DNA from 4 places in the Dermacoccus nishinomiyaensis genome. Region 3 is predicted to be linked to each of the others. Evidence: riboswitches for the same ligand, from Rfam matches in the RefSeq annotation. Region 3 holds a riboswitch; each other region holds the start of a gene.
The links. A riboswitch is a leader RNA that binds a small molecule or an ion and turns the genes downstream of it on or off. The one in region 3 is predicted to bind S-adenosylmethionine.
Positions count from the first base shown of each region.

Region 1 (7,847 bases), on a different contig from region 3:
CCTTGTTCTTGGCGTCGACGAACGCGTTGTGCTGCGCCCAGTAGCCGATCTTCGCGTCGCTCGAGAAGATCTTCTGGTAGCTCGCGACCATCGTCACGAGCAGATCCCAGGCGAGCGGGATGCCCGGGATCCACGCCCACTTCGCCTTGCCGTTGCGGATGACGACGACCGTCACGACCGTCAGCGCGACGGCGGCCAGCAACTGGTTGGCGATGCCGAACAGCGGGAACAGCGTGTTGATGCCACCCAGCGGGTCGGTGACGCCCATGAGCAGGATCGAACCCCATGCGGCGACGACGACGAGCGTCGAGATCCACGCACCGACGCGCCAGGAAGTGTCACGGAAGCGGTGCAGCCCGGGCACGTTGCCGAGCGTCTCCGACAACATGAAACGTGCGACGCGCGTGCCGGCGTCGACCGTCGTCAGGATGAACAGCGCCTCGAACATGATCGCGAAGTGGTACCAGAACTGCTTCATCGAATCGCCTGGGATGACGCGGCTGAACACGTCCGACATGCCGAACGCGAACGTCGGGGCGCCACCGGTGCGCGACACGACCGAAGCCTCGCCGACGTCCTTCGCGGCCTGGGTGATCTCGGGCGCGGTGATCGGATTACCGCCCAAGCCTATCGAGTTCACCCACGTCGCGGCCTTCTCGGCCGTCCCACCCGTCACGCCGGCGGGGGCGTTGATGACGAAGTACAGGTGCTGGTCGATGATGGCCGCCGCGATGAGCGCCATGATGGCGACGAACGACTCGACGAGCATCGAGCCGTACCCGATGAGTCGCGCCTGGCTCTCCTTCTGGATGAGCTTCGGCGTCGTGCCCGACGAGATGAGCGCGTGGAAGCCGGACAACGCGCCGCACGCAATCGTGATGAACAGGAACGGGAACAGCGAACCCGCGAAGACGGGACCGTTGCCGTGCTTGCCGAACGACGTGATCGCGGGGATGTCGATCGCCGGACGCGCGATGATGATGCCGAGCGCGAGCAGGACGATCGTGCCGACCTTCATGAACGTCGACAGATAGTCACGCGGCGCGAGCAGCAGCCAGACCGGCAGGACGGCCGCGGCGAACCCGTAGACGATGAGGCACCAGGCGAGCGCCGTCGGAGACAGCGTGAACATGTCCTTGCCCCAGGCCGTCTCGGCGACCCAGCCGCCGGAGACGATCGCGAGCAGCAGGAGCACGACGCCGATGAGCGACACCTCGGTGACCGACCCCGGACGCAGGAAGCGCAGGTAGCAGCCCATGAACAGGGCGATCGGGATCGTCATCGCGATCGAGAACACACCCCACGGCGACTCGGCGAGCGCGTTGACGACGACGAGGCCGAGCACCGCGATGAGGATGACCATGATCGTCATGACGGCGAGCATCGCCGCCCAACCACCGACGGGGCCGAGCGTGTCGCGCGCCATCTGGCCGATGCTGCGGCCGCCACGGCGCGTCGAGATGGCGAGCACCATGTAGTCCTGCACGGCGCCCGCGAAGATGACGCCGAAGATGATCCACATCGTGCCCGGCAGGTAACCCATCTGCGCGGCGAGCACGGGGCCGACGAGGGGGCCGGCGCCGGCGATGGCGGCGAAGTGGTGGCCGAACAGGACGCGACGGTCCGTCGGCATGTAGTCCTGGCCGTTCTCGAACTGCTCCGCCGGCGTCGCGATGTCGTCGCGCGGCTGCACGACCTTGTACGCGATGAGACGGCTGTAGAGCATGTAGCCGATGACGTAGCTGCCGACGGCCGCGAACACGAACCAGATGGCGTTGACGTGCTCACCGCGGACGAAGGCGACCATCGTCCAGCCGATGGCGGCGACGATCGCCGCGACGGCGATCATGATCTTCTGCCGCCCGGTGATGGTGCGAGGGGGTTCGACCGCGACGGGGGGCAACCCCGGATCGCGGTCGAGGGTGTCGAGACGTGACGCCGCCACGGTGACCTCCTGGTAGTGCTGGTGGCCATGACGGCCGATGTGAGTAAGGCCACAGTAGGGGTCTACCCATGGGTACGGCGTCTCGGCTCGCGGACCGAGCAATCACATCCTGGTCACGACGTCGGCTGAGGGTTTGGGGGCCTGAGTTCGGATGGGGACTGACCTCGGCCGGGCCGCCCCGCACCGTGCCCCTTCTGCGATTCCTGTCCCCGTCGGCGATTCTCGTCCTCATCTGCGATTTTCGGTCGCATTCGCACCCGCCGCAGCCGGCGTCAGGCCGTCGGTCCCTGCGGAAACGGCGGCGAGCCGAACCAGTAGCGACGTGTCTCGCCCGGAAACGCGGGGTGGGAGCGGACGTCCTCGAACTGCCCGCCGCACTTCTCGATGACGGCACGTGACGCCGGATTCTCGGTGCTGCAGCACACCAGCACCTGTTCGACGCCGAGCGCCCGCGCCTCGTCGAGACCGAGCATCAGCGCGCCCGCGGCGACGCCCCGCCCACGAGCGCTGGGACGCACCGAGTAGCCGATGTGACCGATCGCCTCATACAGCACCTCGGTGAGGGTGTGACGCAGGGCCAGAAAGCCGACGATGTCACCCTCCCCCGCCCGCGGGCCGTCGAGCACCCAGAAATAGCTGCAGTGCACGAATCCCTCAGGCGGCGCGACGGTCGTATCGCCCTGGCGCGCACGATCGGTGAGGTAGGCGTCGAACCCGGCGCGCGACGTGTCGACGACGTCGTCGCGACGATAGCCCGTGCCGTCTTTCGGCGTCGCGCCGAACTCGTCGAATGCGTCCTTCCAGTCGTCGTAGCGAGCGGCGTCGGGCCTGATGAGCGTCAGCATCCCGTCATTCCATCACCGTGCGACGCCCCCGGCGACCGATTTTCCCGACGGCCGGCTGGACGAATGTACACACGCAAATCGCCGATGGGGACGAAAATCGCCGATGGGGACCGGATTCGCCGATGGGGACCGGATTCGCCGATGGGGACGGGATTCGCCGATGGGGACGGGATTCGCCGATGGGGACGGGATTCGCGAAGGGGGACGAAAATCGCAGAGGGGTACATGACGACGCGATGCGGGCCCCAGAGACCCGCACCGCGCCATGTCAGCTCACACCGTCAGGCAGCTGCGCCACCCGTCAGGCCATTGACGCCGACGGGCTTGTCGCCACCGACCGTCACGCGCCTCATGGCGCGCGGGCCAAGGTTGGCGTCGACGTAGTCGCGGTTCGCGTAGTGCGACGTCGCGCGGTTGTCCCAGATGCCGACGTCGCCGGGCGCCCAACGGTGGCGGATGGTGTGTTCGGGCTGCGTCAGGTGCGCGTACAGCACGTCGAGGATCGCCCGCGACTCGGCCTGCGACACGCCGACGATGTGGGAGGTGAAACCGGGGTTGACGAACAACCCGCGACGGCCCGTCTCGGGGTGCACACGCACGACGGGGTGCTCGACGACGGGCAGCTCGGTGACGACCTCGCCGCTCCACTCCTGCCCACCGTTCTTGCGCAGGTAGGCGCCCCATTCGCGGTTGCCGTCGTGGGCGGCGACGAGCTGGTCGACGAGGCCGCGGAACGGCTCCGACAGCGAGTCGTACGCCGCCTGCGCGTCGGCCCAGGAGGTGTCGCCGCCGTAGTCCGGCAGCGTCACGGCGCGCAGGACGCTGATGGCCGGCGGCTCCTTCATGAACGTGACATCCGTGTGCCACTCGTCGGAGAACGAGAACTCGGGGTCGGAGGAGTCGATCGAGTAGATCTCCTTGCGCTCGTGCGTGCCCGCGACGGGGTGGCCCGCCGTCAGCTCGCCGAGCAGGTTTCCGAGGCGCACCTGAGCGTCGTCGTCGAACGCGTCCTGACCCCGGAAGAAGAGCACCTTGTGCGCGAGCAGCGCGCGGCGCAGGTCGAACGCTATCGCGTCGTCGACCTGCGCGAGGTCGACGCCGTGGACGATTGCGCCGAACGCCGGGCCGAGGCGTTCGATGCGCAGCCCGGGCGTCGCGACGGTGCCGCCGTGGCGCGCCGCTGCGCTCGTCGGAACACCCGTCGGTGCGCCGCTCGCGGAGTCGACGTTCGTGTCGGGCGTGGTGTCGAGGAGTGTCATGGCAGACCCTTCGTTGCGCTTGCCGCCGCGTCGGTCGACGGGCGGCCGGGTCGTTACTCGGGGCACCCCGGCGCGCGTGTGCGTTCGCATGGGGGTTGCCGCCCGGCCAGCCGAGACTTCGCGCCGGGGCTCGTGACCCACACATAACGTAGCACTGGCCAAACATAAAGGTCGAGTTATGCATCAACGGCGGCCACACCGTGACATTCGTCAGGGGCCCGCCGCACCCGGGCGGCCATACTGAGAGCAGAACGCCCGTGGAGCACTCCCCCTTCCGTGAGCAGCGGTGATCGATGGTTCATGATCGCCGTGACCGTGTTCGAGATCGGAGCGTCGATCGTCACGGTCGAGTTCGTGAAGTCGCATGGTGGCAGCGATTTGAGCGCGTACATGTGGTCGCTGCTCGCGCCGGCCGTCGGCGCTCTCGTCTACTGGGCGCGCACACGCCGCGCGTCAGGGGCCCGCGCCGCGATCCTCGCGTTCAACCTGCGCTCGGCGGCCGTCGCCATCGCGAACAGTTCGTTCCAGAACGCGTTCGCGTGGACGCAGATCATGACGGTGGCGGCGATGCTCGTCGGCATCACCCCCACCGTCATGATTGCGCGTCGCCTACGTCTGGACGGGCAACGGGCAGCCGCTCAGCACCGCCAGTGAGAGCTCAGGGTGCCCAGTGCGAGCCCAGCGGGTAGCCGCCGTTGTCGCCGTTGTCGGTCGTCTTCGTGGCGAGCACCTGGTGCAGGTGCAGCCAGCCCTCCTCGAACCCGAGGCGTGAACCGGCCATGTAGATGCCCCACACCTTCGCGGTCGGCAGGCCCGCCTCGGCGACGCAGAAATCCCAGTTCGCCTCGAGGTTGCGGCACCAGTCGCGCAGCGTCAGGGCGTACGACAGGCGCAGGTTCTCGTCGTGCTGAACCTCGAAACCGGCGTCGTGGCACTCCCTGATGAGCCGCCCCGGCGAGGCGAGCTCGCCGTCGGGGAAGACATAGCGATCGGTGAACGGCTCCGGCTTGGCCGATGCCGTGTCGTCGCGACGCGTGATGCAGTGGTTGAGCAGGCGGCCACCGTCGCGCAGCTTCGAGTGCAGGAACGAGAAGTAGTTGGCGTAGTTCTTCACGCCGATGTGCTCCGTGAGGCCGATCGAGCTGACGGCGTCGAAGCCCGTCTCGGTGACGTCGCGGTAGTCGCCGTGGCGGATCTCGACGAGGCTCTCGAGGCCCGCCTCACGCACGGCGCGCTGACCCCACTCGGCCTGCTCCTTGCTCAGGGTGACGCCTATGACGTGGACGCCGCGCTCGCGAGCGGCGTGCATCGCCATGCCGCCCCAGCCGCAGCCGACGTCGAGCAGCCGTTGGCCGGGCTGCAGGTCGAGCTTGTCGGCAACGAGGGCGAACTTGCGCTCCTGCGCTTCCTCGAGGGTGTCGTCCGGCGTGTCGAACACGGCACACGTGTAGGCCATCGAGTCACCGAGCACCTTCTCGTAGAACGCGTTCGAGACGTCATAGTGGTGCTTGATCGAGTCGGCGGCGCGACCCACCGGGTTCACCTTGGCGAGGTGGCGCTTCCAGCGGGGCTCGTTCTCGACCTCGGGCAGCGGCGGGTGGACGAACGCCTTCGGCCCCAGCTGCTTGACGACGGGCGCGAGCGCCGACGCGACGCCCTTCGGCGTCAGCTGCTTCGTGCGCACGTCACGCTTGATGCGGCTGAACACCTCGTAGGGGTCACCAGGGTGGAAACCGGTGCCGGTCAGCGTGCCCGTCAGATAGGCGCGGGCGAGGCCGAGATCGCCAGGGGCGCTGAGGAGGTAGCGCAGCCCCTCCTCGCTCTCGACACGCACGGCGATGTCGCTGTCGCGCGGGCCGATGTCGGTGCCGTCGTACGCCGTGATGCGGAAGGGCAACGGCTCCTCCAACACGGCCTGGACGGCCTGGGCGACGAGGGGGGTGGCGGTCGTGGTCTGGCTCATGCGTGCGTCCTCATCTTGTCAGCGAACTCAGGAAGGCGGCCCTGCGGGTCGTACTTCGTCTTCATGCGGCGGTATTCGTCTGCGCCGTACAGCTCTTCGAACGTCTCGGCGTCGTAGTAGACGTCGGAATAGAGCGACTTGTGGCCGTGCATCGTCGGCAGCACGGCCTCGATGTCGCGGTTGACGTCGCCGTCAGCCCGCCCGGGGGTGATGGCGACGGTGCCCCAGAACCCGACGTTGACGTACGTGCGGTTCGGTTCGAGCTGGTACAGCGGCCACGCGTCGTCGCCGCGCAGGCGCAGCGGGCACACCCACACGGGCGTCATGCCGACGTGCTCGTCGAACCACGGCATGAACGTCTCGAGCTGTTCGAGGGGCACCTCGACGTCCTGCACGACGCGCTCGCGCGGCAGTTCGCCGCGCATCTCGTCGATCTTCGCGGCGAAGCCCCAGCGGTTCTCCCACCCGACGATGCGGTGGTAGAAGTCGCTGCGACGGTACTTGCGCGGCCACACGCGTCGCACCTTCGGGTTCTGTGCGAAGAACGCGTCGGAGCACCAGAACCAGTCGGTGTCCCAACGCCAGATGTAGTCGTGCGCGCTCAAGGTGTCGCGGTCGAGCTCACTGATGCTCTTGTAGAAGATGTTCTGCCCCGTGTAGTCGCTCGGGCGGCGGCGCGTCTCGGGGAAGAAGTTGGCGAGCACGAGATAGGCCTCGTCCTTGCTGACGATCATGCCGTCGAGGCCGTCGACGCGTTCGCCCTGCCACTCGCGGGTCTCGACGATGGCGTCGATCGCTCGCGTCATGGCTGCGACGCTCGCGAACCGCACGTTGCGCGTCTCGACGAGGTCACCGATCGGCTGCAGTTCGATGCGCAGACGCGTCGCGTAGCCCAGGCTGCCGTAGCTGTTGGGGAAGGCGCGGAAGAGGTCGGCGTGCTCGTTGGTCGGCGAGGCGGTGAGCAGCTCGCCGGTGCCGGTGAGGATGTCCATCTCGAGGACGGACTCGTGCGGCAGTCCGTTCTTGAACGACGTCGACTCGATGCCGAGGCCGGTGACGGCGCCGCCGAGGGTGATCGTGCGCAACTGCGGGACGACGAGCGGCATGAGGCCGTGCTCGAGCGTGGCGTCGACGAGGTTCTCGTACGTGCACATGCCCTGGACGTCGGCCGTGCGAGCGTCGGCGTCGATGCTGATGACGCCCGTGAGGCCGCTGACGTCGAGGCCTACCTTCGCTTTCTCACGCGGACGGAAGAGGTTCGAGGTCTTCTTCGCGAGGCGCACCGTGGCGCCGGCGGGGATGGCTTCGAAGGAGGCCCTCAACTGCGCGACGGCAGAGGCGTGAGCGGCCTCACCGGCCAGTTCCACACTGGGCTGTTTTTTCTTATCGAACATCTATGCTCTCCACGTCTCAGGAAGTTACGCCTGCCCCGGTTGCAGCACCAAATCAGGCCGGCTCATTCCCGAGCAGCCGCTCGACCCAGGCGTTGCGGAACATGCCGGACGGGTCATGCCGACGCGCCTCGCCGTCGAGGGCATGCAGTCCGGGGAACTGTTCGCTGAGCTGCTGCGGCGGTGCCGCGTGCAACTTGCCCCAGTGCGGACGCGGGTGGCCGAGTGCAGCTTCGAGGGCCGGCAGTTCACGGCGGACGGCGTCCGGGTCGCGGCGCCAGGTGAGGTGGATGGCGAGCATCTCGCCGGTGGCGAACGGGCTCGCACTGAGGCTGTCGCCGGCGACGGCGCGGATCTCCATCGAGTGCGCGAGGCGGGCGAAGACATCGGCGAACCGTGGCAGCGCTCGCAGGGCGTCCGCGACCGTTTCACGTGAAACGAAGT
Region 1 covers NZ_UFXX01000001.1:1,598,741-1,606,587, forward strand. Annotated here, with positions in the region: gene DYE07_RS07430 (carbon starvation CstA family protein) at 1-1,945, opposite strand, end outside; gene DYE07_RS07435 (GNAT family N-acetyltransferase) at 2,218-2,790, opposite strand; gene DYE07_RS07440 (TauD/TfdA dioxygenase family protein) at 3,072-4,049, opposite strand; SAM riboswitch class IV at 4,060-4,187, opposite strand; gene DYE07_RS07445 (hypothetical protein) at 4,350-4,703, shown strand; gene DYE07_RS07450 (SAM-dependent methyltransferase) at 4,708-6,012, opposite strand; gene DYE07_RS07455 (FAD-binding oxidoreductase) at 6,009-7,406, opposite strand; gene DYE07_RS07460 (FAD-binding protein) at 7,459-7,847, opposite strand, start outside.
Region 1: it holds a riboswitch for S-adenosylmethionine, as region 3 does, so the genes downstream of both, DYE07_RS07440 (TauD/TfdA dioxygenase family protein) here and DYE07_RS13970 (MetQ/NlpA family ABC transporter substrate-binding protein) in region 3, are expected to answer to the same signal.

Region 2 (7,847 bases), on a different contig from region 3:
CAGCAGCCGCTGAGCGCTCGAACCGAGGATCAGCTTGCCGACGGGCGTGCGGCGACGCAGCCCGATGACGAGCAGCGCCGGGTCGAGTTCGGCCACCTCGTCGAGGATCACCTCGACCGCGTCCTGGCCCTCCTCCACCTGCACGACGCGGCCGCCGACCGCGTCCGCACTCTCCTGCGCGGCAGCGCGCGCGTCGTCGCTCGGGACGGTCGAGACGAGTACGAGCGGGCGCCCCAGCACACTCGACTGACGCACGGCCTCGGCCACCGCGGCCTCACCCTCCGGGCCCGGAGCGAAACTGACGACGACGGACATGCGCAACCCCTGTTCTGCGACTGTGGCGATCGGCTCACACGCTACCCGAGGTGCCGCGAGCGCCCGCCGTCACGCCACGGGACGGACGCGGCCCGCCTCGGCCGTGAGCGGCCGAGCGATGACCTCGCGCACGAGCGCCGCGATCTGGTCGGCCTCGATGAGGAAACCGTCGTGACCGTGCGGCGAGTGGATGAGACGCAGCCGTCCGCGCCCGTGAGCCCGGACGATGTCGGCGGAGGCACTGACCGGGAACAGCCGATCGGAGTCGACCGCGGCGACGACGAGCTCACCCCCGAACACCCGAAGCGCAGGCTCGATGCCGCCGCGGCCGCGGCCGACGTCGTGCGTCGCCATCGCCTGCGTGAGCCGCACATAACTCATGGCGTCGAACCGCGCAACGAGTTTCGCGGCGTGGTGCTCGAGATAGCTCTCGACGGCGAACAGGCCGCCGTCGAGCGTGCGGTCCGCTCCCTGCGACTCGCGCCCGAACCGCTCCTGCAACTCGTGCGCGCTGCGGTAGGAGGTGTGCGCGATCTGGCGGGCGAGCCCGAGCCCCGACGTCGGGAAGACGCCCTGCTCGAGGTAGCCGCCACCCCGGAAATCCGGGTCAGCTTCGATTGCCCGCACCTGCGTGTGCCCCCACGCGATCTGGTCGGCGCCCGCCGCCGCGCAGCTCGCGACGACGAGGGCGCGCTGCACCCGATGCGGGAAGGTCGCCACCCACTCCGCGGCGCGCATCCCGCCGAAGGAGCCGCCGATGACAGTGTGGAAGCGCGCGATGCCGAGAGCGTCGGCGACCCGCGCCTCGGCGCGCGCCTGATCCCTGACGCTGACGTGTGGGAAGCGCCCGCCCCACACCCGGCCGTCTGGTGCGAGCGACATGGGGCCCGTGCTGCCGCGACAGCCGCCGAGCACGTTGATCGCCACGACGAACAGCTCGTCGGTGTCGAGGGGCGCGCCGGGGCCGATGAGACCAGGCCACCACCCCGCCGTCGGCTGCCCGGGGCCGACCGGCCCGACGACGTGCGAGTCTCCGGTCAGGGCGTGCTCGACGAGGACGGCGTTGCTCGCGTCGTCGTTCAGCTCGCCCCAGCACTCGTACGTCATGACGACGTCGGGCAGGGCGGCGCCGTTCTCCAGCGTCAGGGTGCCGATGTGGACGGCACGTGCGTGCGGGTTGAACCCGTCGTCGGTGAGGGGCGCCGCGGAGTCGGCCACGGCGAGGCGACGGTGCGAAACCATGACGTCCTCGATTCCGAGGTGGGTCGCAACCCACCTCTCGCGCTTGCCGCCCACGGGCGGCCCTGTCGTCACCCGGGGCACCCCGCCGCGAGGGAGGTTGCCGCTCAGCAAGCCGGGGCTTGTGTCGCTGAAACTCTTGACCTGCGACACAGTAGGCGGCCCTGCCCGCGGCTTCCATCGCCCGCGCGGCGACGTCCACGATGTGGCGCGCTCCCCCAACCGGCACGCTCGTCAGGCGACGGAACTCTGCCGAGCCTTCGTGTGGAGCGCACCGACGGCCTGCTCGTACGACAACCCCGTGCCTGTGATGTCGCGCAGCAGTTGCCCCAATGACGTCCGTCCGATGCGCAGCGACGCCGCGGCGCACGCACCGGCTCCTCGCAGGTCGCCTTCGCGCCAGGTCGCGGCGGCCTCGAGGGCCTTCCACGCGGCGCGGCCGTGGCGCGGCACGAGCGGCAGCCAAGTTCGCAGGCACGCGCTCGTCATCAGCGGGCCCGTCTCGCCGAGCGGCATGCCCGGGCTCAGCAGACGGAACAGTTCGGGTGCGACGCACAGGAGGATCTCATCGCGCGTCGGGCCGTCGACGACAGCGTCGGCGAGCACCTGCAGGTCGGCGCTGCGGGAGCGTCGCCGGGTGCCCGACGCGGTGTCGGGGACGTCGCACAACCGTGCCCAGGCGGCTCGGACGTCGACGACGCTGGGAACGGGGCGCGCGGTGGCGGCCATGGCCTCGCCGCCGCGGCGGACGTGGCGAAGCTGCTCGCGGGTCTGCTCTGACAGGGACGGGATCTCGTGGATCGCGCCGTCACAGCAGCCGAGCTCGCATTCGATGGCCCACCAGTGCTCGTCGCTGGCACCGAGGACGTGGTGCAGCGGCACGCGGCGCTCGATGCGTTTCGCGAGGGCCGCGATGTCGACGCGGCCCGGCTCGCAGCGATAGGCGATGGCGATGGCGGCCTGCGCACCCATCGTCGCGCGCCGCTCAGCGACGACGTCGAGCATGTGCGCCGTCTCCCCGTCGCACGCATCGTCCGCCCAGCCGAGCACCCCCGCGAGCGCACCGTCACGTTCGAACAGGACGATGACGGCGCCCGCCCCCTCGGAGCCGACGAGATCGGGAAGGCCTGCCACCAGGGCGCTGAGGCCCTTGAGTCGTGTTGTTGTCTTCATGCCCCCAGCGAAACCCATGACGCCACCCGCGCGCTGACCACGAGCCACAAACCTGTGGACGAGGCATCCTGCGGGCCGCGAAACGGGCCGTAGCCGTCACACCTGTGGGTGAGTGGGCCGTTCGAGCAAGGCCAGGCGGGGGTTCGCGGCCCCCAGATCGTCGCCCGGAAGCCCGTTGATGCGCACGGACGACACATCGCCGAACCGGCCCGGACACGCCGAACGCCACCCGTCGAAGACGAGTGGCGTTCGAGGTGGAATCAGGGAGACGTCAGGCTGACGGCGGGATCTGCGCGACGAAGTCGCGACGCGCCGACTGGGCGATCTTGCGGATGAGGACGACATCGAGGCCGCCACCGATGAAGCCGCCCGCCACGGGGATGAGGCGCGGAATGCGCGTGAGGAAGCGACGCCCCACCTGCGAGCCGAGACGGAACGCAACTGACTTGTTCACGACGGCGAGCGCCGCCGGCGGCAGCTTGCGCGTGGCGACGTTCGTCGCGACGCCACCCGTCATCGGGCCGAGGCCCTTGAGGACCTGCGTCGCGTCCGCACCGATGAGGTCGAGCAGGATCGCCGAGCGCACGGCTGGGTCGTCGACGTCGTGACCGTTGATGGCGGCGATTGCCGCGACCATGCGCGTCGCGACGGTGTAGAAACCGATGACGTTCGCGGGCAGTGCCACGGGGAGCGTGACGAAACCGCCGAGGTTGGTGACGAAGCCGTTCGCGCCCGCGAGCTTCGTGTGTGATGCGACGACGTCGTCCATCGCCGCTTCCTTGGAGCCCGCCTTCTTCATCGCCTCGTCGGCGACGGCGCGGGCCGACTTGAACGTCGCCACGCCCCCGATGCCCACCGAGATGAGGTGCTGCGCCAGGGTGTTGGCCGTCGAGTCGAGCATGCCCGACGATTTCTCGGGGGCTGCAGGAGCCTTCTTGTCTTGACCGAATCCGAACATGAGGTGATCCTCCCAAGTTGGCGGGGGCCCGGCAAGCCACCGCAGGGGTGGCCGCAGCCAGGCGAGCGTTGCGAAGCCCGCGTGGCCGTCGGCTCAGACCGACGGCCGGCGAGAAGCGCTCGCGGGCTCACAACGAGCCCTTGGTGCCCGGATCCTCTCCCTCGGCGCGCAGGAACTGCTCCAGCTCGGCGCCGATCTCGTCTGCGCTCGGCAGGTCGTTCATCTCGGCGGCGAGGAGCGAGCGTCGACGACGACCCTCGGTGAAGGCGTCGTACTGCCGCTCGAGGCCCTCGACGACCTCGGTGACCTCGTCGTTCTCGCTGATCTGCTTGGCGATGTCGGCGCGATGCAGCCCGGCGATCGCGGCGAGCTCCTGAGCGGGGATCGCCAGCCCCGTCAGCCCGCAGACGGCCTCGAGCGCGGCGAGCGCGGCGTCCGCGAACTCGACCTGCGTGAGGTAGTGCGGCACGTGGAGCGCGAAACCTGCGGTGTCCATGCCTGCCTCGGCGAGCCGGATGTGCATGAGCCCTTCGGCACTCGAGGGCACCTGGACGTTGCCGAAGAGCGGCTCGTTCTCCGTCAGCAGACGCTGATCGGAGGCGAAACGCGTGAAACCGACCGGGCGCGTGTGCGGCACCGCCATCGGGATGCCGTGCGCGCTCACCATGAGCGAGACGCCGAGGTTCGCCGCGAGGATGCGGACGGCCTCGCTGACGCGCTCCCACTGGTAGTCCGGCTCGGGGCCGGCGAGCAGCAGGAACGGCGTGCCTTCGGCGTCGACGAGGCGGTACAGCACGAGAGCCGGGTCGTCGTACTCGCTGTAGCGGTCGCGATCGAACGTCATCATCGGGCGGCGACCGCGGTAGTCGAGCAACTGGTCGACGTCGAACGACGCGACGACCGTGTGCTCAAGCGTGCCCAGCATGTGCGCCGTCATCAACTTCTGTGTGTTGCCCGCGTCGATGAAACCGCCCAGCGAGACCACGAGGGTCGAGGCGCTCTGCTCGGCGAGCGGGGTGTCGGTCTCGATGCGGAACAGTTGCGTGGGATCAAGCACGTCGTACTCCTTCGTCAGGTGCTCACCGTTCAACGCCCCGCGCGCGGGGATGATTCCCCCACGCCGCGGCCACTCAGGTCTGCGGCGACGCGGCGTCCGGAACGGTCTCGGCATGACCGTCGGTGCGCAACTGCGCCCGCAGCGCCTCGGCATTCTCGGCGAGGATCTGCTGGTCCTGGCCGCGCGTGACGGCGTGCGGGTCGAACTCGGCCGGGCTCTGCGTCGGCCACACGTGCAGGTGCAGGTGCGGCACCTCGTACCCCTCGACGAGCAGGCCGACGCGCTGCGCCTGCCACGCGCGCTGCTGCGCCTGACCGATGATCTGCGCGACACCCGTGAGATGCGCGAAGATGCTCGGCGGCGCCTGCGTCCATTCGACGATCTCCCCGCGCGGCACGACGACCGTGTGCCCGTCGGTGATGGGGTCGATGACGAGGAACGCCACGCACACCTCGTCCTGCCAGACGAAGTGCGCCGGGATGTCGCCGTCGATGATCTTGCTGAAGATGCTCGCCATGGCCTCCAACCTACGCCCGATCAGCGGGCCTCCGCAGCGTCCATCGCCTTGTAGATCCGCTTCTCGGACACCGGGTGAGCGGTGCCCAGACGCTGCGCGAACTGGCTGACGGCAAGCTCCTCGATCATCCAGCGGATGTCGAGCACGTCGGCGTCCCCACGGCGCTCGGGGCGCAGCCCGGCGACCATGTCGTCGTACTCACGTCGGACGGTCGCGACGAGGTCGGCGCGGTCGGCGTCACGCACGAGATCGGTGACGCCCTTGTCGAGCCGCTCGAGCATGCCCCGCACGTAGCGATCGAGGTGACCGAGGCGCGCCAACCCGGTCTCGGCGACGAAACCGGGATGGATGAGCGCGACGAGGTGAGCGGCGACGTCGTCGTGCAACGCCTTCGCCGCGGGCGCCGTCAATCGTGACAGCCCGAGCTGCACCTCGGCGGCGTGCTCGAGCACGGGCGCGAGCTTCTCGGCCGCCTCGAGCACGAGCGGGGCCACCTGCTGACGGATCGCCGTGAGGGCCGCGTCGAACTGCTCTGCGTCGCGCACCTCGCGCCCGGGCATGCCTTCGATGACGGAGTCGACGGCGGCCGCGAGGACGTCGTCCATGAGGGCGTCCATCGAACCGTGCGGGTTGTTGCCGAGCGCGAGCTTCTGCCGGTTGCTCATGAGGCCGAGGATTCGCTTCCACGGCACCTGCGTGTTGAGCAGCAGCAGACGGCGGGTGCCGAGCCGAGTGGCCTGGCGCGCCTCGGACTCGGTGCCGAGCACCTCGACAGCGACGTCACGGCCGTGGTCGACGACAGCCGGGAAGCCCGTCATCCGCTGGCGGCCGGCCGACTTCGTGAACTGGCGGGGCAGCTCACCGAACGTCCACTGCGTCAGCCCCTGCTGCTCGAGGTCTCCGGCCGCCTTCGCGATCGACTGACGCAGACGCCCGGCGAGTTCGTCCTGCAGCGCCGCGAGATCCTTGCTCTCACGGATCTTGCGGCCCCGCTCATCCTCGACCCTGAACGTGACCTTCAGGTGGTCGGGCAGCTTCCCCGGGTCCCAACTCCCCGCGGGCACACGTACCGAGGTGAGACGAAACAGCGCCTCGCCCAGCTCGTCGGCGAACGGGACCTCACCCGGGCGACCCTGGGCATCCATGAGCGCCAGCGCCCGCCGCGCATGGTCGGGAGCCGGGACGAAGCTGCGTCGGATGTTCTTCGGCAGCGACTTCACGAGGGCCGTCGCGAGTTCCTCACGCATACCGGGCACGAGCCAGTCGAACCCGTGATCCTCGACCTGGTTGAGCACCGGCAGCGGCACGTGCACGGTGATGCCGTCGGCGTCTGCACCCGGCTCGAACTGATACGTCAACTTGAGCCTGAGACTGCCCTGCCGCCACGACTTCGGGTAGGCCGACTCGTCGACGGCGTCCGCGTCGTCGGCGACGAGCAAATCCTCGGTGAAGGTGAGCAGGCTCGGGTTCGTACGACGCTCGTTCTTCCACCACCGGTCGAAGTGCGCCCCGGAGACGATGTCCGCCGGGATGCGCTCGTCGTAGAAGTCGAACAGGACGTCGTCGTCGACGACGAGGTCACGCCGTCGGGCGCGCGCCTCGAGGTCGGCGAAGCGCGCGCGCAGCGCCGCGTTGTCCTTGAGGAACTGGTGCTGCGCATCCCAGTCACCCTCGACGAGAGCGTGACGGATGAACAGGTCGCGAGAGACCTCCGGATCGATCGCGCCGTAGGCGGCCTTGCGGCCCGCGACGATCGGGATGCCGTACAGCGTGACCCGCTCGGACGCGACGGCCCCCGCGCGCGAGCGCTCCCAGTGCGGTTCGGCATACGAGCGCTTGACGAGGTGGGCGCCCGCCCGTTCGATCCAGGCGGGGTCGACGACCGCGTTGGTGCGCGCCCACATGCGGGTCGTCTCGACCAGCTCGCCCGCCATGACCCAGTCGGGTTGGCGTCGGAACAGCGTCGAGCCGGGCTGGATCGCGAAACGCGCCTGACGGGCGCCGAGGTACTCACGCTTCTCACGATCCCGCAGCCCGACGTGGCTGAGCAGACCCGTGAGCAGCGCCTGGTGGACGGCATCCTCGCTCGCGGCGTTGTCGCTCATGAACAGCTTGGCCTGCTTGCACGCCGCCTTGAGCTGACCGTGCAGATCCTGCCATTCGCGCAGCCGCAGGTAGTGGAGGTACTCGCGCTTGCACAGGCGCCGGAAGGCACTGCTGGACAGTTCGCGCTGCTGCTCGCGCACGTAGTTCCACAGGTTGAGGTAGCTGAGGAAGTCGCTCTTCTCGTGCTGGAACCGGGCGTGCTGCTGATCCGCCTGGGCCTGCGCGTCCGCGGGGCGCTCACGCGGATCCTGGATCGACATCGCCGCGACGATGACGAGTAGCTCCCGCAGCGAGCCGTTCTCGGCGGCGGCGACGAGCATGCGTCCGAGCCGCGGGTCGACGGGCAGGCGCGCGAGAGTGCGGCCGGTCGGCGTCAGCTTCTTGCGCGGCCCCCGAGCGGTGGTGTCGAGGGCGTGCAACTCCTCGAGCAGCGCCAGGCCGTCCTTGATCTGGCGGGCGTCGGGCGCGTCGACGAACGGGAA
Region 2 covers NZ_UFXX01000001.1:725,855-733,701, forward strand. Annotated here, with positions in the region: gene DYE07_RS03500 (universal stress protein) at 1-315, opposite strand, end outside; gene metX (homoserine O-acetyltransferase MetX) at 385-1,557, opposite strand; SAM riboswitch class IV at 1,592-1,699, opposite strand; gene DYE07_RS03510 (hypothetical protein) at 1,789-2,727, opposite strand; gene DYE07_RS03515 (EcsC family protein) at 2,999-3,685, opposite strand; gene DYE07_RS03520 (PAC2 family protein) at 3,813-4,742, opposite strand; gene DYE07_RS03525 (HIT family protein) at 4,816-5,259, opposite strand; gene hrpA (ATP-dependent RNA helicase HrpA) at 5,280-7,847, opposite strand, start outside.
Region 2: it holds a riboswitch for S-adenosylmethionine, as region 3 does, so the genes downstream of both, metX (homoserine O-acetyltransferase MetX) here and DYE07_RS13970 (MetQ/NlpA family ABC transporter substrate-binding protein) in region 3, are expected to answer to the same signal.

Region 3 (7,847 bases):
CGTAGCTGATGCCCTCGGCGTACGCCATGTCCTTGAAGTGCGTGACGCCCTGCAGCGCCATGAGGATGCGCTCCATGCCGTACGTCAGCTCGACGGCGACAGGCTCGAGGTTCTGCCCGACGACCTGCTGGAAGTATGTGAACTGCGTGACCTCCATGCCGTCGAGCCAGACCTCCCAACCCAGGCCCCACGCGCCGATGGCGGGCTGCTGCCAGTTGTCCTCGACGAAGCGCACGTCGTGCGCGTCGAGGTCGATGCCGAGCGCCTCGAGCGAGCCGAGGTAGAGCTCCTGCGGGTTGCCCGGGTCGGGCTTGAGGATGACCTGGAACTGCGTGTGCGTCTGCAGCCGGTTCGGGTTCTCGCCGTAGCGGCTGTCATCGGGGCGCACGGAGGGCTCGACGTACGCGACGTGCCACGGCTCGGGCCCGAGCACGCGCATGACGGTGTTGGGGTTCATCGTCCCCGCACCGACCTCGGTGTTGTAGGGCTGCACGACCATGCATCCGCGGTCGGTCCAGTACTTCTGCAGCGTCAACAGGGCATCTTGCATCGTCAGCACGTCGGTCACGCGCCCCAGGTTACCGAGTGCGCACGCGCCCCGCCCATTCGTCCCGATCACGACGTCACAGCAGACGATGACGGCGCACGCGCCGCCCGGGAACGCGGGCGCTCGCCATGAGTTCCCGCGTCGTCAGCACCTTGGTCGGCGACATCCATCCACACGACGGCTTGTGGAGCGCGCAGCCACCACCCAGGCTGACGGCCGCGTGGTCGATCAGGCCGTCGGGGTTGCGCCAGACATGGACGACACCAAGGCCGTCGTCGGTGTCATGACGCGGCAGCAACCGCGTCCGCTCCCGCAGCCACGCCTCGATCGGCTCGCGCTGCATCCACTCCTCACGTGCGCCGTCCACGCCGGCCGCGGCGAGAACGGCACCGAAGCAGTTGGGCCCGCTGGCGCGCGGGAACGTCCCCGCGATCTCACGGGCGCCTGGCAGCACGGCGTCGATGTCGGCCCAGGCCCGCTGGGTGATCTCGCGATGACGACTCGCGCGCCGCCCCTCGACGACGTATGCCACGACGCGCTCGAGGTCGCGCGCGATGGCCGACGCGTCGTCACCGCTACGCCAGAGGTGACGCGTGGGTTGCGCTCGCCTCAGAGACGCCGGCAAGGCGCGCGCCGCCGCGCGATCGAGCCAGCAGATGGCTTGGTCGTCCACGCCGTACAGCAGGAACGTGTCCTTGAGCTCGAACGTCACCCGCTCGGGCTCGTCGCGCAGGCCGAGGTCGTGCGCGACGCTGCGGGGCACGACGAACGGCTGATCGACCGGCATCGTCCACGCGCGCCACTGCAGCAGCTGCTCGTGCGTCACCTCGATGCCGAGCACCTCGCGTACGGGCGCCTCGGACGGGCTCATGCAAGCCTCTTCTGCCATTCGAACATCGTGCCCTCGCGTTCGTAGCCGAGCTCGGAGTTGATCCGCAGCATGTGGGTGTTCGTCTCGTCGTTCCAGGTGCGCTGCACCTCGACGCCCGGCGCGACCTGCGGCAGCAGCAGCGACACCGCAGCCTTGACCCGGTAGCCGAGCCGGTGCCCACGGTGCGCGGCCTCGACGAGGGTGTCGTCCTGGTAGGCGATCCAAGGCGTCTCCGCGGGAACGCTGACGTGCGTGAACGCGGCCATCTGCCCGCTCGGTCGGTGCCACGCCACGGCCTCGACGACGCGTCGACCCTGAGCGCGTGCGGTGTCGAACAGCTCGTGCACCCGCGCGGCATCCCACGTCTCCGGTTCGATCGCAACGTCACCGAGCGGGGTGTCGGTCGACATCATCGCTCCGAGACGGGCCCGCTCCTCGAGCCACTGCGACGGGAGGTCGTCGACGGCCGTCTCGACGACATACTCGTCGTCGAACGCGAGGGCGGCACGCATCTGTGCGGCGACGGCGTCGCTGACCGGCAGACGCTGAGCGTTGCGCACGCACGTCTGGGCCTGGGCGAACCCGCGGGCAGCGAGGAAGGCGCCTGCGGCGTCAGGCTGGCCGACGGGCGTCTGCGTCTCGACGAGGACCGTCGTACGTCCCTCGTCCTGCATGATCTCCTCCGCGGCTGAGAGCAGCGCCGAGCCGACACCCCGTCGTCGCGCGGGAGCCGGCACGTCGAGGTGGAGAAACGCGAGGTGGGTGTTGTCGCGGCGCGGCAGGACGAGCTCGGCGGCACCGACGACGCCAGCTGCTGTGTCCACGCCATCATCCTGTATGTCGGCTGCTCCCCCAACGGCGTCGTCGTCGCACGAGGCTTCCCCCTCGACGGCGACGAACGCATGACGCTTTTCGGATTCCTTGCCCCACATGGCGCGCAGCTCGTCGGCGGGGTAGGCGGTCGTGTGCTTGCCCCACTGCTCGTGGCCCACCGTCATGAACACCTGCGCCCAGGCGTCGAACAGCGGGTCGGACGGGCCGATCTGACGAATGCGCATGGCGACATTGCACTCAGCACCAGCTGCGTACGCAACCGGTTTTTCGGCGCGTCCGCCTGGATCGTGCGACAACCCGTTCATGCCGGCGGAGGCTCGGGCCGGAATGCCTCGACCGCCGGCGGTGTTGTCTCGGAACCCGAGGAAAGGCACCTCATGTTCACTCGAAAGCACACCCGAACGCCCGAGGCGAGCGACCTGCACGACGTCCTCGACGTGCCGATGTTCTCCGAACTGCCCGACGGCTCGGCGACCCTGTACGTCGCGATGGGCTGCTTCTGGGGCGCCGAACGCATCTTCTGGAAGATTCCGGGCGTCGTCACCACGGCCGTCGGGTACATGGGCGGCCACGCCACCGAGCCGACGTACGAGGACGTCTGTGACGGCGGCACGGGCCACACCGAGACGGTCATGGTGGCCTACGACCCGTCGCGCGTGTCCGAACGCGAGCTTCTCAAGGCGTTCTGGGAGAACCACGACCCGACGACCGCGAACCGGCAGGGCAACGACGTCGGCACGCAGTACCGCTCGGCGATCTACTGGACGACGCCGCAGCAGGAGCGCGCTGCCCGCGAGACGTCCGCGCTCTTCCAAGAGGCACTCGACGACGCGGGCCGCGGCGCCATCACGACCGAGATGCGCCCGGCCGACGAGGCGGGCCCCTTCTGGCCGGCGGAGCTGTACCACCAGCAGTACCTGTCCAAGCACCCTGGCGGCTACTGCAACCACGGCTTCAAGGGCGTCACGTGCCCCGTCGGCGTCGCCGACCTGCCCGCGCAGACGGATGTCCTCCCGCCACGCTGACGACGACATGCACGGCGGCTGCTGAGCCGGCGGCCGATCAACCGGCCACCGCGGCGCACCGGCCGTCTCAGCGCACCTGGAAGGCCCGGCTCGTTCCGGTATGGGCACTGACCTTGCCGTTCCAGCCGTTCTTCCAGTTGCCCTGCTGCACGAGGCGATACGTGCTCGCGGGCGTGCCGCGACGTATGCGCCGCTCCATGGTGCATCGCGAGTACGAGACGCCCTCGCGCGACCAGACGTACGCGGTGTCCCAGTCGTGGTCGTCGAGGACGTCGACCCACGACGAGCCGACCTGACGCTGCACCTTGACGAACGTGCCCATCGTGCGGAAGTCATTCTTCGGGTGGCCGCCGCGGAAGACCGCCCGCACGCTCGAACCAGCCGAGCGTGTGGCGTCCGGCTGAGTCAGGACGTCACCGAAGTGCTGCCCGGGTGGGACGTCGTCGAACACGACGCCGGGGCCCTCGGCGCGTGGCCGACGTCACACTCATCACCCACCTAGACGATCGTCCAAGCTGTGTGAAGAAATCACTCACCCGAGCCTCGACGGCGAAAGACGCCGCATCAGCCACGCCGCGTGTCGCACGTCACAATCTTCGCCCACGTCTCATCTCCAGTGCCACAACTTGACGCTTTGTCGTGCGCGGCTCTAATCTCGCTGCTGGTCAAGAGATCCGATGCAAAGCCCTGGCTGGTCGGACGGCAACCCTCACACGCGTGGCGGGGTGCTCCAGGTGATGACCCGGCCGCGTCGACCACGCGGCAAGCACGCTCGGCACCCAACGTGACGGCATCCTCGTGAGCCTTCCGTTGCGCTGCCCAGGCCCCGAAAGGCATGCCCCGCACGACACCGCGCACCGCGCCCCACCCCGGCGCCCCGCCTTCACGCTGACTCCGCGCACCCGCGCCAGCCCCGCGCATTCGCATCCTTGCCGCCTCACCAGGAGAGATCATGACCGACAAGCACACCCCCGCCGACGAGACCTCGACGCCCGCCTCGTCCACGCATGACGCCACGAGCGCCGAGAACGGCGCGACCGCCCTGCCCCCGAAACCGAAGAACAACACCGGCAAGTACGTCGCGATCGGCGCTGGCGTCCTCGTCGTCGCGCTGGCCGCCGGCATCGGGGCCAAGGTGCTCGGCGGGAGCAGTGACGACAAGCTGACCCACCTCAAGGTGGGCACGACGGAGGCGTCGGACCCGTACTGGAACCAGCTCGTCAAGGTGGGCAAGGACAAGTACGGCCTCGACATCGAACCGGTCAACTTCTCTGATTACACCCAGGCCAACCCCGCGCTCTCCGAGGGCCAGGTCGACCTCAACCAGTTCCAGCACCTGCAATTCCTCGCCGACTACAACACCAAGGCGAAGCAGAACCTCACGCCCATCGGGGCGACGTACATCGTCCCGCTGGCGCTGTACTCGAAGAAGCACACGAGCGTCGGCCAGTTCCCCCAGGGCGGCAAGATCGCCATCCCCAACGATCCGACGAACCAGGCGCGCGCCTTGCTGCTGCTGCAGAGCGCCGGACTGCTGAAGCTCAAGGGTGGTGGCACCTCGCTGTCGACCCCGGCCGACATCGACGCTGGCGCCTCGAAGGTCACCGTCACAGCGGTCAACGCCGAGCAGACCGCGGCCGCGCTGCCGTCCGTCGACGGCGCGATCGTCAACAACAACTTCGCCGCGGACGCGAAGCTCGACCCGAGCAAGGCCCTGTTCAAGGACGACCCGCATGCGGCCTCGTCGAAGCCGTACATCAACGTCGTCGTCGCGCGCGCCGCGGACAAGGACAACGCCGACTACGCCAAGTTCGTCAAGGCCTACCACGACCCGAGCGTCGAGAAGCTCATCGAGGAGCGCACGAAGGGCACGAGCGTCCTCGTGAACAACTCCGCCTCCGAGGTGCAGGGCATCCTCGCGAACCTCGAGGCCCAGATCAAGGCGAAGGGATCGAAGTGACGGGCCCCTCCCCCACACCGACGAAGGCCGCCGCGCCGGCGAGTGCCACCCCGCCCGCCGTCGCCTTCCACGACGTCGGCAAGACGTTCACCCGCGGCAAGAGCCGGGTGACGGCTCTCGACGGCATCACGACGCAGGTGGAGCGCGGACGCATCGTCGCCGTCATCGGTTTCTCCGGCGCCGGCAAGAGCACCCTCGTACGTCTCATCAACGGGCTGGAGACGCCGACGCGCGGCCACGTCGAGATCGACGGCGTCGACCTCGCGTCGCTGTCCGCGAAGCAGGTGCGCGAGCTGCGCGGCCGCATCGGCATGGTGTTCCAGCAGTTCAACCTCATCCGCTCGCGCACGGTGTACGCCAACGTCGCCTACCCCCTCGAGGTCGCCGACTGGGACAAGGCGCGCCAGGAGGCGCGCATCACCGAGCTGCTCAGCTTCGTCGGGCTCACCGAGAAGGCGTGGGCCTACCCCGACGAGCTCTCAGGCGGGCAGAAGCAGCGCGTCGGCATCGCCCGTGCGCTCGCGACGAACCCGGAGATCCTGCTCGCCGACGAGTCCACGTCCGCGCTCGACCCCGACACGACGAAGGACGTCCTCGCGCTGCTGCGCCGCGTCAACGACGAGCTCGGCGTGACGATCGTCGTCATCACCCACGAGATGGACGTCGTGCGCGAACTCGCCGACGACGTCGTCGTCCTCGAGGCCGGCCGCATCGTCGAGTCCGGGCGCACCGTCGACGTCCTCGGCGCGCCGAAGGCGGACGCGACGCGCCGCCTCGTCGACGCCACCCTGCGGAACGTGCCCGACGCACGCGAGAGCGCCCGGCTGCGCGCTGCCCACGACGGGCACCTCGCGACGCTGACGGTTCACGACCCGCGCGAGTTCGGCCGTGTCCTGGCCCGCATGTCCGCACACGGCGTCGAACCGGAGATCGTGCACGGCGGCCTCACACCGCTCAAGGACGACACCCTGACGACGTTGACGCTCGCCCTGCGCGGCGACGACGACGCCGTCACCACCGTGCTCGACGAACTGCGTCTCGCCGCCGACGTCGAGGAGGTCGCCGCATGATGCCCGCAACCGATTGGGAGGCGCTGCGCCCCACGATCGTCACCGCAGTGGGCGAGACGCTGCTCATGGTCGGCGCGACGATCATCATGGGCGGCCTGCTCGGCCTCGCCCTCGGCGTGCTGCTCAACACCACACGACGCGGCGGCATCCTCGAGAACCGAGTTCTGCACACAGTGCTCAACGTCCTCGTCAACATCATCCGACCGATCCCGTTCATCATCTTCGCCGCCGCTCTCGGGCCGTTGACGCTCGCCGTCACGGGCTCGACGATCGGTGCGAAGTCGATGATCTTCCCGCTGACGATCGCCTCGACCTTCGGCATCAGCCGCATCGTCGAGCAGAACCTCGTGAGCGTCGACCCCGGCGTCATCGAGGCGGCGCAGGCGATGGGGGCGAGTCCGTGGCGCATCATTCGCACCGTGCTCATCCCCGAGGCGCTGGCGCCGCTGATCCTCGGCTACACGTTCGCGCTCGTCGCGGTCATCGACATGACGGCCGTCGTCGGCGCCATGGGCGGCGGCGGCATCGGTGACTTCGCCCTGTCCTACGGTTACCGCCGCTACGACTGGGCCGTGACGTGGGCCGCCGTCGTCGTCATCATCGTCTTCGTTCAGATCGCCCAGTTCATCGGCAACGCTCTGGCCCGCAAGGCGCTGCGTCACTGAGACACCCTCCGCGCCGCTCGGCGCGAGCATGACGAAGGGCCGCGACCATCCGAAGAGGATGATCGCGGCCCTTCGCCGTCAGGACGCGTCAGACCAGCGTCCGTCAGACCAACCGTGCGTCAGCGAGCGCCGACGGTGGCGACCTTCTGCAGGCTCGAGCGCAGGTCGGCCTGCATGCCCTCACGCTGCTGGACGTGGTGGTGCTTCTTCTTCGTGCTGGACGCGCTGTCCGTCACCTCGTTGGCGGGGCCGGGCTCCGGCTGGGGCACGGGGTCGCACTCGACGTCGGCGTGGCCCGGTCCACCCGTCCGCGCGGGCATCGCGCCGGTGAGGAGGTAGGCGGAGATCTTGTCGTCCGTGCAGGCGATGCCATTGAGCGAACCGGAGTGCGTCGTTCCACCGACGCCCTCGATGAGAGCGCTCTTCGGGAAGCGCTTGCGCACCTCGAGCGCGCCCGGGAACGGCGTCGCACCGTCGTGGGTCTCGGCGATGAGGAGCACCGGCCCGACCTTCGAACCGTCGATCTTCATGGCCTGCGCGTTCGTCGCCGTGACCGGCCAGCTCGTGCACGGGAGGTTGAACATGGCGTTCGCCCACGTCTCGAAGGGCGCCTTCTTGTCGACCTTCGAGTTGTCCGAGAGCCACTTGCTCCACACGTTCGACCACTTGACGTCGGTGCACTGCGTGCCGAGGTAGACCGCGTAGCTGTTGTCCGAGCCCGGCCCGGAGCCGTTGGCGTCGTCGTACAGCGCGGTCGTCGGGCCGAAGTCACCCTTCTGCAGCGCAGCGGCCAGGGCGGCGCCGTCGTCCTCCCAGCCGAAGACGTAGTAACCGGCGTTGAGGTAGGCGTCGGTCCACTCGTCAGGTCCGATCTT
Region 3 covers NZ_UFXX01000002.1:467,394-475,240, forward strand. Annotated here, with positions in the region: gene DYE07_RS13945 (glycine--tRNA ligase) at 1-550, opposite strand, end outside; gene DYE07_RS13950 (hypothetical protein) at 624-1,418, opposite strand; gene DYE07_RS13955 (GNAT family N-acetyltransferase) at 1,415-2,476, opposite strand; gene msrA (peptide-methionine (S)-S-oxide reductase MsrA) at 2,630-3,277, shown strand; gene DYE07_RS13965 (neutral/alkaline non-lysosomal ceramidase C-terminal domain-containing protein) at 3,345-3,728, opposite strand; SAM riboswitch class IV at 3,941-4,052, shown strand; gene DYE07_RS13970 (MetQ/NlpA family ABC transporter substrate-binding protein) at 4,230-5,237, shown strand; gene DYE07_RS13975 (methionine ABC transporter ATP-binding protein) at 5,234-6,307, shown strand; gene DYE07_RS13980 (methionine ABC transporter permease) at 6,304-6,972, shown strand; gene DYE07_RS13985 (alpha/beta fold hydrolase) at 7,092-7,847, opposite strand, start outside.

Region 4 (7,847 bases), on a different contig from region 3:
GCGAGTTGGTGGTGGCGACGTCGCGCGCGGCGGGCGTCCGCACACGTGGACGCTCGTGCACTAACCTGGGCGCATGACGACGACGACACCTTTCGGGCGCATGGTCACGGCCATGGTGACGCCCATGAAACCGGACGGCTCGATCGACTACGACGGAGTGAAGAAGCTCGCCGAGCACCTCGTCGCGAACGGGCACGACGGCCTCGTCGTCAACGGCACGACGGGGGAGTCGGCGACGACGACCGACGAGGAGAACATCGAGACGGTGCGCGCCGTCGCCGACGCCGTCAAGGGCCGCACAGCGATCACCGCCGGGGTCGGTACGAACGACACCGCGCACTCGGTACGCGCCGCCAAGGCACTCGCGGACGCTGGGGCGGACGCCGTCCTCGTCGTCACGCCGTACTACAACAAGCCGACGCAGGCGGGCATCGTCGAGCACTTCAAGGCCGTCGTCGGCGCCACCGACCTGCCGGCCATGGCCTACGACATCCCCGGGCGCTCGGGGACGGCGCTCGCGAGCGACACGATCCGTCAGCTCGCGACGATCGACCAGGTGCGCGCGGTCAAGGATGCCAAGGGCGACTTCTTCGAGGCGACGAAGCTCATGGACGAGACCGACCTGCTGTGGTACTCGGGCGACGACGTCGTCAACCTCGCGTGGCTCGCGCTCGGCGCCGTCGGCGTCGTCTCCGTCGTCGGCCACGTGGCAGGCAACGAGTTCCGCGCGATGATCGACGCTGTCGACGCGGGCGACCTCGCGACGGCGCGCGCCATCCACACCAAGCTCATCCCCGCGATCGACGCGCTGATGAACACCTCCCAGGGCGCCATCATGGTGAAGGCCGCCCTCAAGGAGCAGGGCGTCATCGACTCCGACGCCATCCGCCTGCCGCTGCTGCCCGCGGACGAGGCGATGTACGCCGTCCTGCGTGACGGCCTGACGAAGGCGGGGCTGCTGTGATGAAGAGTTCGCTCGAACTCGGCCCGCCGCCCGCACTGCCCAAGAACGGTGCGCGCGTCATCGCGCTCGGCGGTCTCGGCGAGGTGGGCCGCAACATGACGGTCGTCGAGTACGGCGGACGCCTGCTCATCATCGACTGTGGTGTCCTCTTCCCCGAGGATCACCCGGGCGTCGACCTCATCCTGCCCGACTTCGACTACCTCAAGGATCGCCTCGACGACATCGAGGCCATCGTCCTGACGCACGGTCACGAGGACCACATCGGCGCGGTGCCGTACCTGCTGCGCATGAAGAACGACATCCCGCTCATCGGCTCGACGCTGACGCTCGCGCTCATCGAGGCGAAGCTCAAGGAGCACCGCATCCGCCCGTACACGATGACGGTGAAGGAGGGCCAGCGCGAGAAGATCGGCCCGTTCGACTGCGAGTTCGTCGCCGTCAACCACTCGATCCCCGACGCGCTCGCCGTCTTCGTCCGCACGCCCGCAGGCAACCTGCTGTGCACCGGCGACTTCAAGATGGACCAGCTTCCGCTCGACGGCCGCATCACCGACCTGCGCGCGTTCGCGCGGCTCGGTGAGGAGGGCGTCGACCTGTTCCTCACCGACTCGACGAACGCCGAGGTGCCCGGCTTCACGACGCCGGAGAAGGACATCACGCCCGCGATCGAGCGCGTCTTCGAGAAGGCGGAGCGACGCATCATCGTGGCCTGCTTCTCCTCGCACGTGCACCGCGTGCAGCAGGTGCTCGACGCCGCCGAGGCCCACGGCCGCAAGGTCGCGATGGTCGGGCGCTCGATGGTGCGCAACATGACGATCGCCGCCGACCTCGGCTACCTCAAGGTGCCCGACAACGTGCTCGTCGACATCAAGAAGCTCGAGCAGATGCCCGAGGACAAGCAGGTGCTCATCTGCACCGGCTCGCAGGGTGAGCCGATGGCGGCGCTCGCGCGCATGGCGAACCGCGACCACCGTATCGACGTGGGGGAGGGCGACACCATCCTCATGGCGAGCTCGCTCATCCCGGGCAACGAGAACGCCGTCTACGGCCTCATCAACGGCCTCATGCGTCTCGGCGCCAATGTCGTGCACAAGGGCAACGCGATGGTGCACGTCTCGGGCCACGCCTCCGCCGGCGAGCTGCTGTACTGCTACAACGTCGTCAAGCCGAAGAACGTCATGCCGATCCACGGCGAGTGGCGTCACCTCGTCGCCAACGGCAAGCTCGCCGCCGCGACGGGTGTGCCGAGCGACCAGGTGCTGCTCGCGGAGAACGGCGTCGTCGTCGACCTCGTCAACGGCAAGGCTGCCATCACGGGCGCGGTGCCGGTCGGGTACGTCTACGTCGACGGTTCGCTCGTCGGTACGACCGACGAGGACATGCTCAAGGACCGTCGCATCCTGCGTGACGAGGGCTTCGTCACCGTCATCGTCGTGCGCGACGCGAAGACGGGCGCGATCCTCGCCGGCCCGGACATCCGCACGCGCGGCTTCGCCGAGGGCGACGAGGTGTTCGACCGCGTCCGGCCGAAGATCGAGCAGGCGCTGCTCGAGGCACGCAACAAGGGTGTCAAGGACAGCCACCAACTGCAGCAGGTCATCCGGCGCGCCGTGGGCGGTTTCGTCGGCGGCAAGCTGCGCCGCCGACCGATGATCATCCCGGTGGTCATCGACGCCTGACGCCTCGGGGGTATGTCAGGGGGTTGTGTGAGGCGGCTGAGATCGCCTCTGGCTGCCATCTCGGATGAATGAAGGGTGCGACGCGTGTGACGCGTCGCACCCTTCGTCCGTTGGGGTGCAACGGGATTCGAAATGGACGTCGAGGTTTGTTATTGAGCGTGGTCAAAAAACTCGCATCAGCGCGCGAGCGGGCCCTTCGACAGGAGCCACCGCGTCGGCATCCCGTATCTGACGAAATGCGGCGGTGAGCCCCTCGCTGGGGCCCACCGCCGCTCGTTCTCCTCACCAGGGGCGGGGCTCTGAGAGGTCGCGTCGGTCGGTGACGGGGCTCCATCCGAGGCCCGGGGTGTGGGTGTAGTCGAAGGCGGGCCCATGGGTGACGAGAGCACGCACGGCGTCGACGAGGCGTCGTGCGTGCTCTGTCGTCGTGGCGAGACCGATCGAGGCGCGCACTGCCGTCGCGCCCTCGCCGAGGCGCGCGTCGCAGAGCAGGTGAGCGCAGAATCGCCCGTCGCGCACAGCGATGCCGTGCTCGTCTGCGAGCACCTGAGCGACGAGCGTCGGGTCGTACCCGGCGACGGTGAACGTCGTGACGCCGACGTTGTCGCTCGCATTCCGCCTTGGCGCGCCATCGTCGAGGTGAGCGTCCGCGGCATTCTGCTCGTCGAAGAGTTCGACGATCCTCACGCCGTCGATCGAGGCGAGACCGTCGCGGACGATGGCGTGGATCTTCTCCTCGCGCGCCTCGGCTTCGCCGCGCTGCGCGGACAGCGTCGAGGCTGCGGCCGCGAGCGCGATGGCCCCGACCGCGTTCGGGGTGCCGCCCTCGTGGCGTGCGGGCGCGGGCGCCCAAGCGACGTCGCCGGCGCCTGATGCATCTTCGCTGACGCGGTGGCTCGCGCCGCCGGCGCGGAAGTACGGAGGGGCGGTGTCGAGCCAGTCGCGGCGCCCGACGAGGGCTCCTGAACCGTACGGCGCGTAGGCCTTGTGGCCGGACAGAGCGACGTAGTCGATGCCCCAGGCGTCGATGTCGACGCGGCGGTGCGGGGCGAGCTGCGCGGCGTCGAGAGCCGTCCGCGCCTCATGCCGGCGGGCGACGGCGGCGAGGCGCTCGATGGGCCACACCTCGCCCGTCACGTTGCAGGCGCCGGTGATGAGGACCAACACGGGAGCATCGTTGTGGGCGCGGAATTCCGCCAGAGCGACGTCGAGGTAACCCTCAGCCTCGGCGTGAGAGTGAGGGATCGGCAGCCGCGTCGTCCGCTCGTCCGCCCACGGCAGCAGCGCCGCGTGGTGCATCGAGCGGAACACGAAGACCTGCGTCTGTTGCGGCAGACAGTGGGCCAACAGGTTGAGCGCATCCGAGGTGTTGCGCGTGAAGACGGTGACGTCGTCCTCGCGCGCGCCCACGAACGCGGCGACCTCCTGCCGAGCCTCCTCGTACCACCGGGTCGTCAGCTGCGACGCCCGTCCCGCACCGCGATGCACCGAACCGTACGTGCGCAGGGTCGTGTCGACGGCCCGTGCGACGGCCTGCAGCGCGGGAGCCGTCGCGCCATGGTCGAAGTTCGCGTGCTCGACGACGCGCCCGTCGAGCGTCGCGACGCCGAGATCGGCGCCGATCGTGGCCAGGGAGGCATTGGCCTGCTGCGGCGCGTCCGCGCGATGATGGGTAGTTGCGGGCGTCTCGCGACGGGACCCGCCGGGGTGCGCGGGCTGGGTGTGGTGACGCTCGGGGTCCGCGACGGGAGCCCCGGGGGTTACGGCGTGAGCGGGGCGGCTCGTGTGGCTCGTGTGGCTCGCAGCGTGGCGGCGCGCGTCGGAGTCAAGGATCGAGAGAATGGCAGAACGGGGCATCGAGGCTCCTCGAGTCAGGGGCCTCGCCGTCGCCAGATGGCTCGGCCCGCGCTTGCCGACACCGGTGCTGGTGGCGGCCAGGTCGTCACCCGGAGCACCCCACCGCGGTGGAGGGTTGCCGTCCAGCAAGCCGGGGCTGTGCGCTGAAACTCATGACCTACGTGAACGCTCGCACCCGGCCCTCCGCCGCGTCCACCGACGTGCGGCCAGAGGTTCGCATCGTGAGATCACCTGTGGGATCGCGGATGGCGAGCGCCGCGCGCAAGAGTCGGCGTCTCGCGGTGGGGATGCCCGTGGTCCCCCGGGCAGCTGGCGGCGCCTCCGACACGGGTCAGGGCGCTGTCGGATGCGAGCGCGTCAACGCGCCAGCGCATCGGGACGCGGATTCGAAGGTGTCGAGCCGACCCGCCGTCACCATTGGACCCTTGTCACGGCGTGGGTCCGCGAAAACGGCCGGAACCCCCACTAGCCTTGCGGGGTGGCGACCCGAAACAGACCAGCGAACGACAGCGTCCTCGTCGCGAAGAAGGCCTCTTCGCAGCCGCGCGCCAAGAGCTCGCGCCCGGCCGGCGCATCTGCGGCCTCGACGACGCGCGCCCGCACGACCCCGCCGAAGTCGAGCGCACCACGTTCGGGCGGCACGACGAAGAATGCACCCGCGCGCAAGACCGGCTCGTCGCGAGGGGCTGCTGAAGCGCGTCCCTCCGCGTCCGGTCGCGCTGCTCGTGGCGCGTGGATGGGTGTTTCGCACGTCGCCGGCGGCACCGTCCGCCGCGTCGGCGCCGCCGCTTCTGACCTCGAACCCGAACACCGTCGCGACGGGCTCGGTTTCGCCCTCCTCGCCCTCGGCATCGTCGTCGCTGCAAGGGAGTGGTGGGGGCTGCCCGGCATGTTCGGGGACGTCGTCCACGCCGTCGCGGCCGGCACGTTCGGCGTCATCGCCTACGTCCTGCCCGTCGTCCTCACCGGCATGGCCATCCACATGTTCCGCCACCCGCGGGGGCACCAGCCGACCAACCGCATGACGATCGGGCTGACGATCCTCGCGCTCGGCTCGACGGGGATCGCCCACCTCGTCGGCGGGCGTCCGTCGACAGGGGATTCGACCGCGGTGCGCGGCGCAGGCGGCATCCTCGGCGTCATCACGGGAGGGCCGCTGTCTGCCGCGCTCACGGTGTGGGGCGCGGGCATCATCCTCGCGCTCGTGTCGTTCTTCGGTTTCCTCGTGCTGACGCGCACGCCCGTCAATCGCATCCCGCAGCGCATCCGCGAGGTCGAGGCGCAGATCTTCGGCCACCCCCTCGATGAACGCGACGACGAGGGCGAGCTGCTTCAGCGTGACGCCGTCGCCGACGACCTGCACGGCGCCGACATCGGCAACCGCGCGCGGGGCGGCTCGCGTCGCGGCGCGGGTGACGACGCCCGGCGCGGCGATGAGCCCTACGAGCAGGCCGCCGAGGTCGTCGGCAAGGGACCGCGCGGCAAGGGCCGTGGCACATCACGCAACCCGCTCAACCGCCGTCGCGGTGAGCAGCAGATCTACGACATCGACACGATCGACGGCGCCCCGGCGGGCGTCGATCAGACGCGAGAGATGCCCGACGGCGGCTCTGACGACGAGCGCGCCGGCGACGCGAGCGCCGCTGCGCTCGCGCGAGCCCGGGCATCGCGCTCCGGAGCGTCGCCGGCAGGGGAGGCGGCAGGTGGGGCAGCGCGCCGCTCCGCACCCATGGATTCCGTCGACGATGCCGTCGTCGACCAGGCCTCCGCACGTGCGGCGCAGGCGTCGCGCCCGGCGTCGGCACAGCGGCCGGGGGAGTCGCCGAAGGCCGCGGCGGCCCGTCAGGATGCCGGTGCCACGCGCGTCGAGCAGGCTGCGCCGGCCGCAGCCGTCCCTCAACGTCAGGTGGAGGCTCAGCCCACCGAACAGCTTCCACCTCGTGTCGAGCAGCTCGCAATGGGCGGCGACGTCACGTACACGCTGCCCGATTCGAACGTCCTCGAACAGGGGACCCCGCCCAAGGAGCGTTCCGCCGCGAACGACCGCGTCGTCGACGCGCTGACCGAGGTACTCGAGCAGTTCGGTATCGACGCCGTCGTCAGCGGGTTCACGCGCGGCCCGACGGTGACGCGCTACGAGGTCGAACTCGGCCCCGGCGTCAAGGTCGACCGTGTGACGGGGTTGAGCAAGAACATCTCGTACGCCGTCGCGAGCGCCGACGTGCGCATCCTGTCGCCGATCCCCGGCAAGAAGGCCATCGGTATCGAGATCCCGAACGCCGACAAGGAACTCGTCAGCCTCGGCGACGTGCTGCGCAGCCAGGCGGCGCGCAACAACACGCACCCGATGGTCATGGGTGTCGGCAAGGACGTCGAGGGCGGCTACGTCGTCGCGAACCTCGCGAAGATGCCGCACATGCTCGTCGCGGGTGCGACGGGCGCCGGTAAGTCGAGCTTCGTCAACTCGATGATCACGTCGTTGCTCATGCGGGCCACGCCCGAAGAGGTGCGCATGGTGCTCGTCGACCCCAAGCGCGTCGAACTGACGGCGTACGAGGGCATCCCGCACCTCATCACGCCGATCATCACGAACCCGAAGAAGGCCGCCGAGGCACTCGAGTGGGTCGTGCGCGAGATGGACGCACGCTATGACGACCTGGCCGCGTTCGGCTACAAGCACATCGACGAGTTCAACAAGGCGGTGCGCGCGGGCAAGGTGCAGCTGCCGCCCGACAGCAAGCGCAAGCTCGCGCCGTACCCCTACCTGCTCGTCGTCGTCGACGAGCTCGCCGACCTCATGCTCGTCGCGCCGCGCGACGTCGAGGCGTCGATCCAGCGCATCACGCAGCTCGCGCGTGCCGCGGGCATTCACCTCATCCTCGCGACGCAGCGCCCGTCCGTCGACGTCGTCACCGGCATCATCAAGGCCAACGTGCCGTCGCGCCTGGCGTTCGCGACGTCGTCGCTCGCCGACAGCCGCGTCGTGCTCGACCAGCCCGGTGCCGAGAAGCTGCTCGGTCAGGGTGACGCGCTGTTCCTGCCGATGGGTGCGAGCAAGCCGATGCGCGTGCAGGGCGCATGGGTCAACGAATCCGAGATCCACGCCGTCGTCGCGCACGTCAAGAGCCAGCTCGCGCCGAACTACCGCGAGGACGTCGCGCAGGTCGCGCCGAAGAAGGAGATCGACGACGACATCGGCGACGACCTCGACGTGCTGCTGCAGGCCGCCGAACTCGTCGTCACGACACAGTTCGGATCGACCTCGATGCTGCAGCGCAAGCTGCGCGTCGGATTCGCGAAGGCCGGGCGCCTCATGGACCTGCTCGAATCGCGCGCCATCGTCGGCC
Region 4 covers NZ_UFXX01000001.1:785,210-793,056, reverse strand. Annotated here, with positions in the region: gene dapA (4-hydroxy-tetrahydrodipicolinate synthase) at 74-964, shown strand; gene DYE07_RS03715 (ribonuclease J) at 964-2,643, shown strand; gene DYE07_RS03710 (aminotransferase class V-fold PLP-dependent enzyme) at 2,926-4,500, opposite strand; SAM riboswitch class IV at 4,544-4,658, opposite strand; gene DYE07_RS03700 (DNA translocase FtsK 4TM domain-containing protein) at 4,979-7,847, shown strand, end outside.
Region 4: it holds a riboswitch for S-adenosylmethionine, as region 3 does, so the genes downstream of both, DYE07_RS03710 (aminotransferase class V-fold PLP-dependent enzyme) here and DYE07_RS13970 (MetQ/NlpA family ABC transporter substrate-binding protein) in region 3, are expected to answer to the same signal.